2 regions of the Streptomyces sp. AM 4-1-1 genome follow, and region 2 is predicted to be linked to the other one. Evidence: riboswitches for the same ligand, from Rfam matches in the RefSeq annotation. Region 2 holds a riboswitch; the other holds the start of a gene.
What was found. A riboswitch is a leader RNA that binds a small molecule or an ion and turns the genes downstream of it on or off. The one in region 2 is predicted to bind cobalamin.
Positions count from the first base shown of each region.

Region 1: it holds a riboswitch for cobalamin, as region 2 does, so the genes downstream of both, PZB75_RS27080 (prenyltransferase/squalene oxidase repeat-containing protein) here and PZB75_RS04985 (cobalamin biosynthesis protein) in region 2, are expected to answer to the same signal.

Region 1 is NZ_CP119145.1:6,395,818-6,402,380, reverse strand. It holds gene PZB75_RS27100 (anthranilate synthase family protein) at 1-114, shown strand, start outside; gene PZB75_RS27095 (hypothetical protein) at 102-434, shown strand; gene PZB75_RS27090 (3-hydroxybenzoate 6-monooxygenase) at 498-1,697, shown strand; gene PZB75_RS27085 (hypothetical protein) at 1,775-3,187, opposite strand; cobalamin riboswitch at 3,307-3,382, opposite strand; cobalamin riboswitch at 3,528-3,664, shown strand; gene PZB75_RS27080 (prenyltransferase/squalene oxidase repeat-containing protein) at 3,773-6,532, shown strand; gene PZB75_RS27075 (hypothetical protein) at 6,529-6,563, shown strand, end outside.
Region 2 is NZ_CP119145.1:1,199,266-1,205,828, forward strand. It holds gene PZB75_RS04965 (hypothetical protein) at 1-992, opposite strand, end outside; gene PZB75_RS04970 (class II aldolase/adducin family protein) at 1,394-2,074, opposite strand; gene PZB75_RS04975 (inorganic phosphate transporter) at 2,363-3,646, shown strand; gene PZB75_RS04980 (hypothetical protein) at 3,685-3,930, shown strand; cobalamin riboswitch at 4,175-4,309, shown strand; gene PZB75_RS04985 (cobalamin biosynthesis protein) at 4,471-5,451, shown strand; gene PZB75_RS04990 (cobyric acid synthase) at 5,448-6,563, shown strand, end outside.

The DNA.
Region 1 (6,563 bases), 5.2 Mb from region 2:
CGCGGCAGAGATTTCGCATCCATTCAGTTTCATGCCGAGTCGGTACTCACCAAGGAGGGCATCCGAATCATCAGCGGACTTCTGAGGGAGGTGATACGCCCGTGCTCGCTGTAATCGTCTGGTGGAATCTTGAGGAGTCCGGACAGACAATCGAGTCCCTTCGTGAATTCCTCCGTGCCGAGGCAGTCGATCGTTTCAGTCACGTCACGGGACTGCGGCTGAAGTTCTGGATCTCCGACCAGGACACCAACCGATGGGGAGCCGTACTGCTCTGGGAATCGGTGGAAGCGGCGGCCGCACCGATTCCCGGCCGGGCCGCAGAGCTCATCGGATACCCGCCTTCGCACCACTTTTCCTTCACGATCGAAGCCACTACGGAAGGTATCTATTCACTCGCCCGCCTCTCCGGCCGCGGGGTGGCGGTGGAGAACTGAGACGTCTTCACCTGGCTGGTCCTTCGGCGTGCCCAGGAACGAGAGGAACGAGGAACACAGAACATGCACTGGACAACGCGTGTCATCGTGGTCGGCGGTGGTATCGGGGGGCTGGCGACGGCGCTGAGTGCGGCCCGACAGGGTCACCACGTCGTGGTACTCGAACGACGGGACCGCCTTGAGGAGTTAGGGGCAGGCATCCAGCTCGGCCCCAACGCCTTCCGCGCACTCGATCGTCTAGGGGTTGGTGGCGCGGTGCGTGACAAAGCCGTCTTCATCGACGAACTACGTCTCATGGACGGCATCACCGGCGAGAGGATCGTCCGGATGCCCCTGACCGACCGGTACCGGGCCCGGTTCGGCAACCCGTACGCGGTCGTCCATCGCAGCGACCTCTACCAACCACTGCTGGACGCCTGCCGGACGTCAGCATCCGTCGAGCTGCTGACGGGCCTCTCGGTGATCCGGTACGAGCAGAACGACGACGAGGTGACCGCTGTCACCGCCACCGGCCGACGGCTCACCGGCGCCGCTCTGATCGGCGCCGACGGCATCCGCTCCACCATCCGGCGCCAGCTCGTCGGCGACGGCGAACCCCAGGTGTCCGGTCACACCATCTACCGGTCCGTCGTACCCATGAACCGGGTTCCTGACGATCTGCGCTGGAACTGCGTCACTCTGTGGGCGGGGCCAAAGTGGCACTTCGTGCACTACGCGATCGCCGGCGGAGCCCTCATGAATCTCGCCGCGACCAAGGACGACGGCGCTCAAGAGGTAGTCGCCGGGCGGCCGGTCGAGGCTTCGTACGTTCTGAACGAGTTCTCGCAGCTCGAGGACGCGGCACAACGACTACTGAAACTCGGCGAGGATTGGCGGACATGGGTGCTGTGCGACCGCGACCCGGTCGACGTCTGGACGGACGGCAGGGTGGCACTGCTGGGCGACGCCGCACATCCGATGCTGCAGTATGCGGCTCAAGGCGCGTGCATGGCCCTTGAGGACGCCGTCGTGATCGGTGAGTCATTGGGGTGTCAGGGGCACGAGGTACCAGGCCGCCTGGAGAAGTACAACACCTGGCGCCGTGACCGTACACGCAAGGCACAGCTCCTGGCCCGCGAGATGGGCAGCCTGCTCTACCATCCGGCGGGACAGGCGGCCGTGGCCCGTAACGCAATGCTCTCCTCTTTCACCGAAGACGGACTGTACGACGCGGTGTCCTGGCTGCACGGGGACCGTGATTTCATCGCGGGAGGCGCGCGGTGATCCATGGGGGACGCGACCTCTGGGCAACGAACCTGGGGACGGAGATGCGGGTGGTACCCACGCCGTCCCGCCCGCCTTCAGCTCCCCCAGCGCAGTGCGATCGTGTCGCCGACGTTGATCACCCTGTCGCGGGTGGCGGTGGCGGAGGCCGAGCCGTCGACGGCTACCTTCCAGGTCGAAGTACCGCTGTTGGCCTTCCCGTCGATCGCCGTGATGGCGCCGCTTCCGGTCGACGGGGTGACGCCGGTGACGCAGCCGGACGGGGTCGCCGCGGTCGTGGCGGCGGTGAGGACGTCGCCGAGCGTGGTCGTGGTGGCGGTCGGTGTGAAGGTCACCGAGCAGACCTTCAGCGCGCCCGTCCCGTCGTCCACGCTGAGCGACAGCCTGGTGGCGGTGCCGGGGCTGAACGTGCTGGTGGCGACCCACTGCGGGGCGCCCGTGGTGGCCGGTACGGGCGGTGTGAAGGTGAAGCCGCCGCCCGCCACCGCGCGCAGCCCGTCGATGGAGGCGTACGCGGACGGCGAGGTGTCACCGGGCAGGTACTTGAAGCCGCCGCCCGGGTTGAACTGCTGGGCGATGAGGAAGTCGACCGGCGTCCTGCCCAGAGGGGTGAGGAAGTCGCCCGTCTGCGGGTTGACACCACAGGCGTTCAGTCCGGAGACGGCCCAGCCGTTGGAGTCGGTGTTGACGCCGAACATGGCGTTGAACGCACCGGAGTTGTTGACCAGCTTGCCCTTGAGGAATGTCTTCGCCCGGACGATGTCCGCGTCGGTGTTCGGCACACCCGAGACACAGAGCGCGGCCATCGAGGCGCCGGTCATGTCGATGTCGCTCGCGGTGGCGAGCTGGGTCGGGTTGCCCTCGGCCTTGCTGTAGTTCCAGCCGCCGTCGTTGTGCTGGTTGGCGCGGATACGCGTGACCACCTGGTCGACGAGTGCCTGCGGTATGCGCCGCGCACCGGCCTGGGTCCTGGCGCCGCCGAGGGCCAGTGCGGCGAAAACCGTGCCGTTGTAGTTGGCGGACGGGCCGAAGTAACCACCCTCCGCCGTCTGCCAGTAGCCGTAGACGTCCGCGATGAGGTTGCGTGAGGCGGAGACCCGCGCCGGGTCGATGCCGGCGGCGTTCGCGTTGAGCGCGCCGCGTTCGTAGTCGGTGACCACGGGGGTGGCGGACGGCCAGCCCGGGGTGGCCAGCAGGTTCCGGTACACGGTGCGGGCGTTCTTCGTGGTGTCGCCGCCGGGGGTGACGTCGACGGCCGCCGTACCCGTGGCGGCGAAGGCGGTGAACGCCCATTCGTTGGACAGTCCGGAGCCCGCGTACGAACCGTCGGCGGCCTGGAGGGACTTGAGGTACGCCACACCGTTGGCCTTGGAGGTGGCGATCTGTGCCGGGGTCGAGGTGGCGGCCGCGGGCAGCACGGTCAGGGCGAAGGCCCCGAGGACCGCGGGCACCGTGAGCGCGATGCGGCGTGAGGTGAGAGAACGGGACATGGCCTGCTCCTGGGATGAGGGACGCCGGCCCCGCCCGCCCTCCCACGACCGAGGACGGGGAAGAGCGGGTGACCGCCGCCCGAACGCGTGGCACGGCTTCCAACTTGTCGTCACCGTCTGGGCATTCGGGCTCGGAACGGCCCCCTGCCGTCCCACACCGCTGCGCGTCAGCCCCGGATTCGCACCGGGTTCCCCCACTCGGCAGGCCAGGACGCTACCCGAGGGGCCAGGGGGTCCGCCAGACGCGGCCGGCCGCCGTGCCCGGGGACCGCCGGACCGGGGCCGTCAGGTGCCCGGACGGGACCCGGTGCCGGAACCGGCCTGCCTTGACGGTGTGTTCATACGCGTGTTCCAATCCGGCTGATACGCACTCAGCACCAGGGGAAGCCGGTCGGAAACCGGCGCTGACCCGCAACCGTAGGCCCGACAGAGCGTGGGCGAGCCGGAACACCTGGTGCCAGGTTTTCAGCGAGATACGCCGTCGCGGACTACGGCGTGGTTCGACCCGCTCCCGCCCGGCCTCCTGGTCGCCCGGGAGCCGTCTGCCGCGCACGGACCCGCCCGGGGACGACACGAGGGGCCGTGGTGGGGACCACAGAGCAATCGGACCGGCGCGGGTCGAGGAGAGGGCTGCTGTCGCTGATATCGGCGGCGGTCCTCACGTTCGGCGCGAGCGTGGCGTTCGTCACGGGGGTCTCCCCTGCCGGGGCCGACCCGATCGGGGAGTGCACGGCGACGAAGGGTGCGATCGTCGCGGTCGACCTCGGGCCGTTCGGCGGCACGGTGGAGCGCGGCTGTGACACCACTCCCACCAGCGGCTACGACCTGCTGCACGAGGGCGGGTTCACCACGACGGGCACCGGGCACGACGGTCCGGCGTTCATCTGCCGGATCGGCTTCGGACCGTACAACTCCGGTACGCAGTACCCGACCCCGGACCAGGAGGACTGCGTACTGACCCCGCAGCCCACCGCGTACTGGTCGTACTGGATCGCCTCGCCCGGCCAGGACCAGTGGTCGTACAGCCCGCTCGGCGCCATGGCCCGCAAGCCCAAGGACGGTGACGTCGACGCCTGGGTGTTCGGCGGCACCGACACCGGCGGGACCAGCGGCAGGCCGTCGTTCACCCCCGACCAGGTGCGCGCGGGCGGTGGCGGTACGCCCGATCCCGGTACGTCCCCGACCGTGCCGCCCGGCGCGATCGACCTCCCGGCCGCCTTCCGGTGGGTGACGGGCACACTGAAGGACGGTGACCACGTCGTCGACGAGGGCGCGGACGCCCCGAACCACCTGTTGACGACCGAGGCCGCCTACGCGCTCGCCGCCGGGGGCAGGAGCGCCACGCTCGACAAGGTCACGGCCCATCTGGCCTCGCAGACCGACGCCTACGCCTACCCCGCGGGCCCGGACAGCGCTCCCGACGCGAACGCCGCCGCCCGGCTGGCACTGCTCGCGGAGATCACCGAGAACGATCCGCGCTCCTTCGGCGGCCACGATCTGCTCGCCGACCTCAGGAAGAACGTCTGCCCGGCGGGGCCCGAGTCCGGCTCCCCCACCCCGGGCTGCACCGCCAAGGGCGACTTCCCGAACGCCACGTACGGTGACGCGCAGGCGCTCGCCGTGCTGGCCCTCCTGCGCGGCGGCGAGGTACCGCCGGCCCCGGCCGTGGACCGGCTGACCCAACTCCAGTGCCAGGACGGGTCGTTCACCAGCATCCTGATCCGCCCCGGTGAGTACTGCGACGGCGACCCGGCGACGACCGGGCTCGTCGCCCTCGTCCTGCGCCAGGCCGGCGGCCATGACACCGCCGTCGCCAAGGCCCGTACCTACCTCGGGAAGGCCCAGCTCCAGGGCGGCGGCTTCCCCGGGTACAACGGCTCCTCCACCGGCAGTGTGGCCGCCACCGCGTACGCCGCGCAGGCACTGCGGACGCTCGGCGACACCACCACCGCCGACGCCGCCGTCTCCTGGCTGTCGGGACAGCAACTCGCCGGGGGAGGCTTCGGGTTCGAGGAGGGCGCCACCGAACCGGCCCTGTACGCGACCTCGCCCGCCGTGCTCGCCGGCTCGGGCACCAGCCTGGCCGCCCTGACCACGAAGGTGCCCGAGCCGACCGGGCCGCCCACCACTCCCCCGACGACGCCTCCCACGGCTCCTCCCGGCGAGGGGCCCGATCTGAGGAAGGGCGTCGCCTACCTCACCGACCCGTCCCGGCTGCGGCAGGGCCGCTACTACGGCACCGGATCAGCCACGGGCCGGGCCGACTTCGGCCTCACGATCGACGGCGCGTTCGCCCTGGCGGCGGCCGGACACGACGACAACACCCTGCGCGCGATCACGGACTTCCTCGACCAGGGCGGCAAGGACGCCGAGGGCCGCACCCTGCACGACTGGACGAACGCGGGTACGGCGCACGCGGCGGGCGGGTCGATGGGCAAGGCGGCCGTGCTCGCCGAGGTCGTCGGCCGGGACCCTCGTCACTTCGGCGGCAGAGACCTGATCGCCGCGCTCGCCGACGCGGTCTGCGAGCGGCCCAGCACGGCCCCGGACCGCAGCTGCCCGGCCAAGGGCGCCTACACCTACGCCCCTTCGGTGTTCGCCCAGTCCCTCGGCGTCATCGCACAGCTGCGGGCCGGTGAGAAGGACGCGGCGCGGGCCCCCCTCACCTATCTGTCTGGTCTCCAGCAGCCGTCGGGCGCCTGGCCCAGCCTGATCCCGGCGACCGGCGACTCCGACGTCGACTCCACCGCCATCGCGGCGATGACCCTGGACCTGGCCGAGGACGGCACGAGCCGGCCGGCCGTGGACAAGGCCCTGAAGTGGATCGCGTCGCGGCAGTTGCCGGACGGCGGATTCCCCGGCGCCGCGGGCGACTCCGTGAACTCCGCCGCCCTCGCCGTGCAGGGTCTCTCCCTGGACGCGCCGAAGTACGGGCCGCAGATCGCCAGGGCCCGTAAGTTCCTGGCGTCCCAGCAGAACGCGGACGGCGGGTTCAACGTCGCCGAGGAGGGCCAGCGGGGCTCCGACATCCGCGCCTCCACCCAGGCGGTCGGCGGATCGACGGGCATCTCCTTCGGCATGCTGACCCGCAGCCTGACCGGCACCACCGCGCAGCCTCTGCCCGACCCCGACCCGTCGGCCTCCGCGCCTGTCATCGTCACTCCCGGTGATGACTCCGGCGGTGCGGGCGCGGCGGACGGCTCGGCGTCCGGCGACGGCAGCCTGGCGTCGACCGGACTCCAGGCCGGCGTCCTCGCGGCGGCGGCCGTCGCGCTGGTCCTGGCCGGCCGGTGCGTGGTCGTGGTGGCCCGCAGGCACCGCACGACGACCGGGGGGACGCGGTGACCTCCCGCGTCCGGCGGACGTCCGGCCGTGT
Region 2 (6,563 bases):
GAGTCGCGCCAGGGCGCCAGGGTGTCGTCGGGGCCGTGGAAGATCATCGTCGGAATGTTCAGGGTCTGCGGGAGGGAGGTGTCCAGGAGGCGGGTGCCGTGCAGTCCGGTCTGTCCCTGGGCGGCGCGCACGGCGAGCGGCAACAGCGCGGCCGGGACCCCCCTGGCGGCCGCCAGGGCGCGCAGGGTGGTGGTCCAGTCGAGCACCGGGGAGTCCAGCACCAGACCGCTGATCCGGTCGCGGAGCCCGGAATTGACGGACGCGTACAGGGCCATCGTCGCCCCGGTGGACCAGCCGTGCACGATGACGTTCTCGGCGCCGTAGCGGACGGCGTAGCGGATGGCCGCGTCCAGGTCGCGCCACTCGGACTCGCCGAGGCGGCTGAGCCCGTCCGGCGGACGAGGTGCCCCGGGATCGCCCCGGTACGCGATGTCGAGGACCGGGAGCTGCTGGTCGTGCAGGAACCCCATGACGTTCATGGGATGGTCCCGGGTGGCGCCGAGACCGTGCACGGTGATCACCCAGGTCTCACGGACACCGGGGACGAACCAGCCGGGGAGGGCGCCGAGTTCGCCGGGGATCTCGACGTCCCGGTGGTCCAGGCCGAGGGCGGTGCGTGGGTCGCCGCTGTGCAGCTCGGGGGTGAACCGGACCTTGTCCCCGGGCTGGAGGACGCCGTGGCTGACGCGCTCCAGTCTGCGGACGACGGTGTCGGCGGCGTGGTGCGCCTGCTCGATCACCGGTCCCACGACCGCGTGCACCCCGGGGCCCACCAGTCCGTAGGTGCCGGGCCTGAGCGCGGCGAAGGAGCGGGTCAGGGTGATCTGCCCGGCGGCCGTCGCGTGCACGGTGACTCGGCGGTCGGCGGGGAGGGGGCGGTCGGAGGGCACCTTGAGGGCGGCGTCGCCCGCGTACCGGCCGGCGGCGACCGCTGCCGCGCCGACGCCGAGGATCGTGGAGACGGTCGCTGCCGTCGCTGTTGCCGGGCGCACGGCTTCAGTGTCGTGGGGCGGGGCGCGTGATGCCAGCGGACGGGGTCCGTCCGGTTGTGTCGGGGTGGTGTGGGCGGGGCGGACGCCGCTGGTCGGACGGTCACCGAGGAGGCGGGGCGGGCGCCGGAATCGGTTCTTCGGCGCGGGCACGCCGGTCCTGTCGGGAGGAGCGGCCGGGTGCGGTTCGCGCACTCCCCGCGGCCAGCCCGTTCCCCCGCGTTCGGCGTGCTCTGTGCGTTCAGTGCGCCCCCACGTTCGGTGCGCTCCGGCGTCCAGCGCACCCCGTGCTCCGTGCGCACCCCGTGCTCCGTGCGTTTCGTGCGCCCTGCGTTTCGCGTGTTCGGCGGCCGGCCGGCCGCCGGTGCGTTCCGGGTACTGGGGGCCTCCCCGCGCGGGCCGTCTCAGTCCCGGACCCGGCGCGCTCCGCCCGGCTGGCCGTAGTCCCTCAGCGCCACCCGCACGTCGTCCATCTCGGCCGGGGAGAGGAGGCTCGGGCTGCGGCCCGGCACCGAGGCGGCGGTGAGCCAGAGGCGGCAGAGCCATTCGAGCTGGGCGGTGCGCTCGTACGCCTCGTCAAGGGTGTCGCCGTACGTGACGGTTCCGTGGTTGCGCAGGAGGCAGCCCGTGCGGTCACGGAGGGCGGCGAGCATGTTCTCGGCCAGCTCGGACGTGCCGTAGCGGGCGTAACCGGCGGTGCGGACCGGGCCGCCGAGGAAAGCGGCGGCGTAGTGCACCGACGGCACCTCGTCGACCAGCGTGGAGACAGCGGTGGCGTGCACGGCGTGGGTGTGCACCACCGCGCCCGCCCCGGTGGTGCGGTAGACGGCGAGGTGGAGGGGGAGTTCGCTGGTCGGTGCGAGTGTTCCGACGACCTGATTGCCTTCGAGGTCGACGCCCACGGCGTCGCGCGGCCCCAGCCGCTCGTACGGCACACCGCTCGGGGTGACCAGGACGACCGCGCCGACCCGCGCCGAGACGTTCCCCGAGGTACCGACGACCAGGCCGTCCGCCACCGTCCTGCGGGCGGTGGTGACGACCTCGTCCCAGGCCCGTTCGATCGCGTCCGGCATCCGCTCGCTCATACGGGAATCCTGTCACTCCGGACGTGAGGGTCATGTGACGGGTCGAGCACGTGGGCACGTCGGCGTCGGCACGTCGGCGTCGGCCGTGGAACGGCGTGCGGTACGGGCCACGGCGGACCGGGCCGCGCCCGTACCGCCCGGTCGCTTCTCCCCCACCCGCACGGACGGACACAAGCGGAACGGCGACGCGCCGTTCGGGTCACCACAACGCCCCGTCCAGTTCATCTCCCGTTCATCCAGGTTGCCTACGGTCCACGTGCCACTGACGTCGAACGATTGCCTGGGTAAATGGAACACATCACGCTGCTGCTCGCGATCGTGATCGCGACAGCTCTAGTGTTCGATTTCACGAACGGTTTCCACGACACCGCGAACGCGATGGCGACGACCATCTCGACCGGCGCACTCAAGCCCAAGACCGCGGTGGCCATGTCCGCCGTTCTCAACCTCGTCGGCGCCTTCCTGTCCGTGGAGGTCGCCAGGACGATCTCCGGCGGGATCATCAACGAGAGCGGGATCAGGACGGAGGTCATCTTCGCCGCGCTCGTCGGCGCCATCCTGTGGAATCTGCTGACCTGGCTGGTCGGCCTGCCGTCCAGTTCCTCCCACGCGCTCTTCGGCGGCCTCATCGGCGCCGCGGTGATGTCCGCGGGCTGGTCGTCCGTCAACGGCGGCACCGTCGTCACCAAGGTGCTGCTCCCCGCCGTCGCCGCCCCGGTCGTCGCGGGGATCGCCGCGCTGCTGGCCACCCGGCTCACGTACCGGATCGGCGGGAAGATCCGGGGCGGGGCGCAGGAGAAGGCCGCCGCCAAGGGCTACCGCGCCGGGCAGATCGCCTCGGCCGGTCTCGTCTCACTCGCCCACGGGACCAACGACGCCCAGAAGACCATGGGCATCATCACGCTCGCGCTGGTCACCGGCGGGGTCCTCTCCCCCGGCTCCAACCCGCCCGTGTGGGTCATCGTCGCCGCCGGGACCGCCATCGCGCTGGGCACCTATCTCGGTGGCTGGCGCATCATCCGCACCATGGGCAGCGGCCTCACCGAACTGCGGCCGCCGCAGGGATTCGCCGCGCAGACCAGCGCGGCCACCGTCATCCTGGCCTCCTCGCACCTCGGCTTCTCCCTCTCCACCACACAGTCCTGCTCCGGTGCCGTGATGGGCGCGGGCCTCGGCCGCCGGGGCGGTGCGGTCCGCTGGTCCACGGCCACCCGGATGTTCGTCGCCTGGGGCCTGACCCTGCCGGCCGCCGGTCTGGTGGGCGCGGGCGCGGAGTTCCTGACGCAGCAGGGCACCTGGGGTGTGGTCGTGGTCGCCGCGCTGCTGGCCGCGGGTTCCGGCGCCATCTGGGCGCTGTCCCGCCGCCGTCCGGTCGGCCACGGCGACGTCGCTCCCTCGGGCGCAGCCCCCGAGGACCCGGCCGCCGAGCCCGCGGGCGTCGTCACCACCGCCATCGCCGCCGTCAGCCCCCCGCCGACCGCCGGGGTCCTGGCCGCCGAACTCAAGGCCACCATCCCGGCCCCCGCGCCGGCCCCGGCGGCCACCGACCCGGCCCGCCCCGCCACGGTCTAGTACCGCCCCGGCACCAGCGGCAGAAAGGACACCGCACCATGCACATCGACTGGGCCGCTCTCGGCACCGTCTTCGGCGTCTCCCTCGTCGTCACCGTCGCCCTGGTGGGCCTGTTCACCCTGGGCATCGTCGGCCTCGCCAAGCAGCGGCCGGAGCCCACGGCGCCGGGCGTCGACGGGAAACGCTCCGGCGGCTCCCTCGTCGCGGCGCGCGCGGGCGCGTACGCCTGCTTCGGGCTGTGCGCGGCGGCGGTCGCGTACGGGATCTTCCTGATCGTCGCCTGAGCCCGGCGCACGCCCCGAGGTCCGGGCCCGGCACACGCCGCCCGCCGGGACCGGCCGCGGTTCCGACCGCACCTGACCACCGGGGTGAGCGCCCCTCTGCGCGCTCACCCTCCATCGGACCGGCCGCACTCCCCCGCGGCCGGTCCGATGTGCGTCTTCGCACACTGCGCCGTCGCAGGTCAACGGCAGGTTGACGGGTGTTCTCGGAGCGTGGTGGACTGCCGAAGCCATTTACGGCGACAGCAGAGGAAGTCCGGTGCGAATCCGGCGCGGTCCCGCCACTGTCACCGGGGAGCGGTCCCCCATCCACCGGAAGTCACGGTTCGCGCGAGCGGGCCGGAAGACCGGGGGAACCGCCGATCCGGGAGCCAGGAGACTCTGCGTCGCCGGTCACGTCGAACCAGGGCGCGGACCCTGAGTGAGGACATAACGCCATGCCTGGCTGCCGTGCGTCGGCCCCCGCCCCCGCGGGCCCGAGCGCTTCCCGCGCCCGAGACCCCCGTACGACGATCCACCGAGGCGTGACGGCGGTCTGAACCCATGCGTGCCGATCGCATCTTCGCGTACGGCGCCACGGCCGGTCTGGCCGGCGATCTGCTCCTCGGCGACCCGCGCCGCGGGCACCCGGTCGCCGTGTTCGGGCGGGCCGCCGCCGCTGTGGAACGACGGCTGTGGCGCGACGACCGGGGCCGGGGCGCGCTGCACGCCCTGGTCTGCGCCGGAGGCGCCGCCGGGGCCGCCGCGCTGGCCGCCCGTACCGTGCGCGACCGTCCCGTCGCCGCCGTCGCCCTGACCGCCGCCGCCACCTGGTCCGTGCTCGGCGGCACCTCGCTGGGCCGCGAGGCCCGTACCGTCGGGGCCGCGCTGGCCGCCGGGGACGTCGAGGCGGCCCGGGAGCGGCTGCCGCACCTGTGCGGCCGCGACCCGCAGTCCCTCGACGCGCCCGGGATCGCCCGCGCCGTCGTGGAGTCCGTCGCCGAGAACACCTCCGACGCCGTCGTCGGCGCCCTGGTGTGGGGCGCGCTGGCCGGGGTGCCCGGACTCGTCGGATTCCGTGCCGTCAACACCCTCGACGCCATGGTGGGGCACAGGTCACCGCGCCACCGCAGGTACGGCTGGGCGTCGGCCCGCCTCGACGACGTCGCGGGCTGGCCCGGCGCCCGCCTCACCGCCGCGCTCGCCGTGGTGGCGGGCGGCCGTCCGCGCGCCGCCGCGCACGCCTGGCGCGCGGACGCGGGCCGCCACCCGAGTCCCAACGCCGGTCCGGTCGAGGCCGCCTTCGCGGGCGCGCTCGGTGTCCGGCTCGGCGGCACCCTCTCCTACGCGGGCCGGGTCGAGCACCGGCCCGTGCTCAACGGCGGCGCCGGCCGCCCCGTCGGCGTGCCCGACATCGAACGCGCGGTGCGGCTCTCGCGCCGGGTGACCGTGCTCGCCCTCGGGGTGTGCGTGGCCGGCCGGCTCCTCGCGGGGCGGCGCACCACCGCCCGCCCCCGGCTCTCCTCGGGACGGACATCCATATGAGCGGCGGACTGCTGGTCGCCGGAACCACGTCGGACGCGGGCAAGAGCGTCGTCACCGCGGGCATCTGCCGCTGGCTGGTGCGCCAGGGGGTGAAGGTCGCCCCGTTCAAGGCGCAGAACATGTCGCTGAACTCGTTCGTCACCCGCGAGGGCGCCGAGATCGGACGCGCCCAGGCCATGCAGGCGCAGGCCGCCCGCGTCGAGCCGACCGCGCTGATGAACCCGGTGCTCCTCAAGCCCGGTGGCGACCGTTCCAGCCAGGTCGTCCTGCTGGGCAGGCCGGTGGGCGAGATGAGCGCGCGCGGGTATCACGGAGGCCGTCAGGAGGCCCTGTTCGGCACGGTCGTGGACTGTCTGGAGCAGCTTCGGGGTACGTACGACGCCGTGATCTGCGAGGGGGCGGGCAGCCCGGCCGAGATCAATCTGCGGCGCACCGACATCGTGAACATGGGCGTCGCGCGGGCCGCGGGCTTCCCGGTCGTCGTCGTCGGCGACATCGACCGGGGCGGCGTCTTCGCCTCGTTCTTCGGTACGACGGCACTGCTCGGCGCCGAGGACCAGGCCCTGATCGCGGGGTACCTGGTCAACAAGTTCCGCGGTGACGTGTCGCTCCTCGAACCCGGCCTCGACATGCTGCGCGAACTCACCGGCCGCCGGACGTACGGGGTGCTGCCCTTCGCGCACGGTCTGGGCATCGACGAGGAGGACGGACTGCGGGTGTCGCTGCGCGGCGCCGTGCGCGAGTCGGCCGTCGCGCCGCCGCACGGTGAGGAGGTGCTGCGCGTCGCCGTCTGCGCCGTACCGCTGATGTCGAACTTCACCGATGTGGACGCCCTGGCCGCCGAACCCGGCGTCGTCGTGCGGTTCGTGGACCGCGCCGAGGAGCTGACCGACGCGGATCTCGTCGTCGTGCCCGGCACCCGGGGCACCGTCCGGGCGCTGGCGTGGCTGCGCGAGCGCGGTCTCGCGGACGCGCTGGTGCGGCGGGCCGCCGAGGGCCGTCCGGTCCTCGGTGTCTGCGGCGGCTACCAACTGCTCGGCGAGCGCGTCGAGGACGACGTGGAGTCCCGCGCGGGACTGGTCGACGGGCTGGGGCTGCTGCCCGTGCGGGTC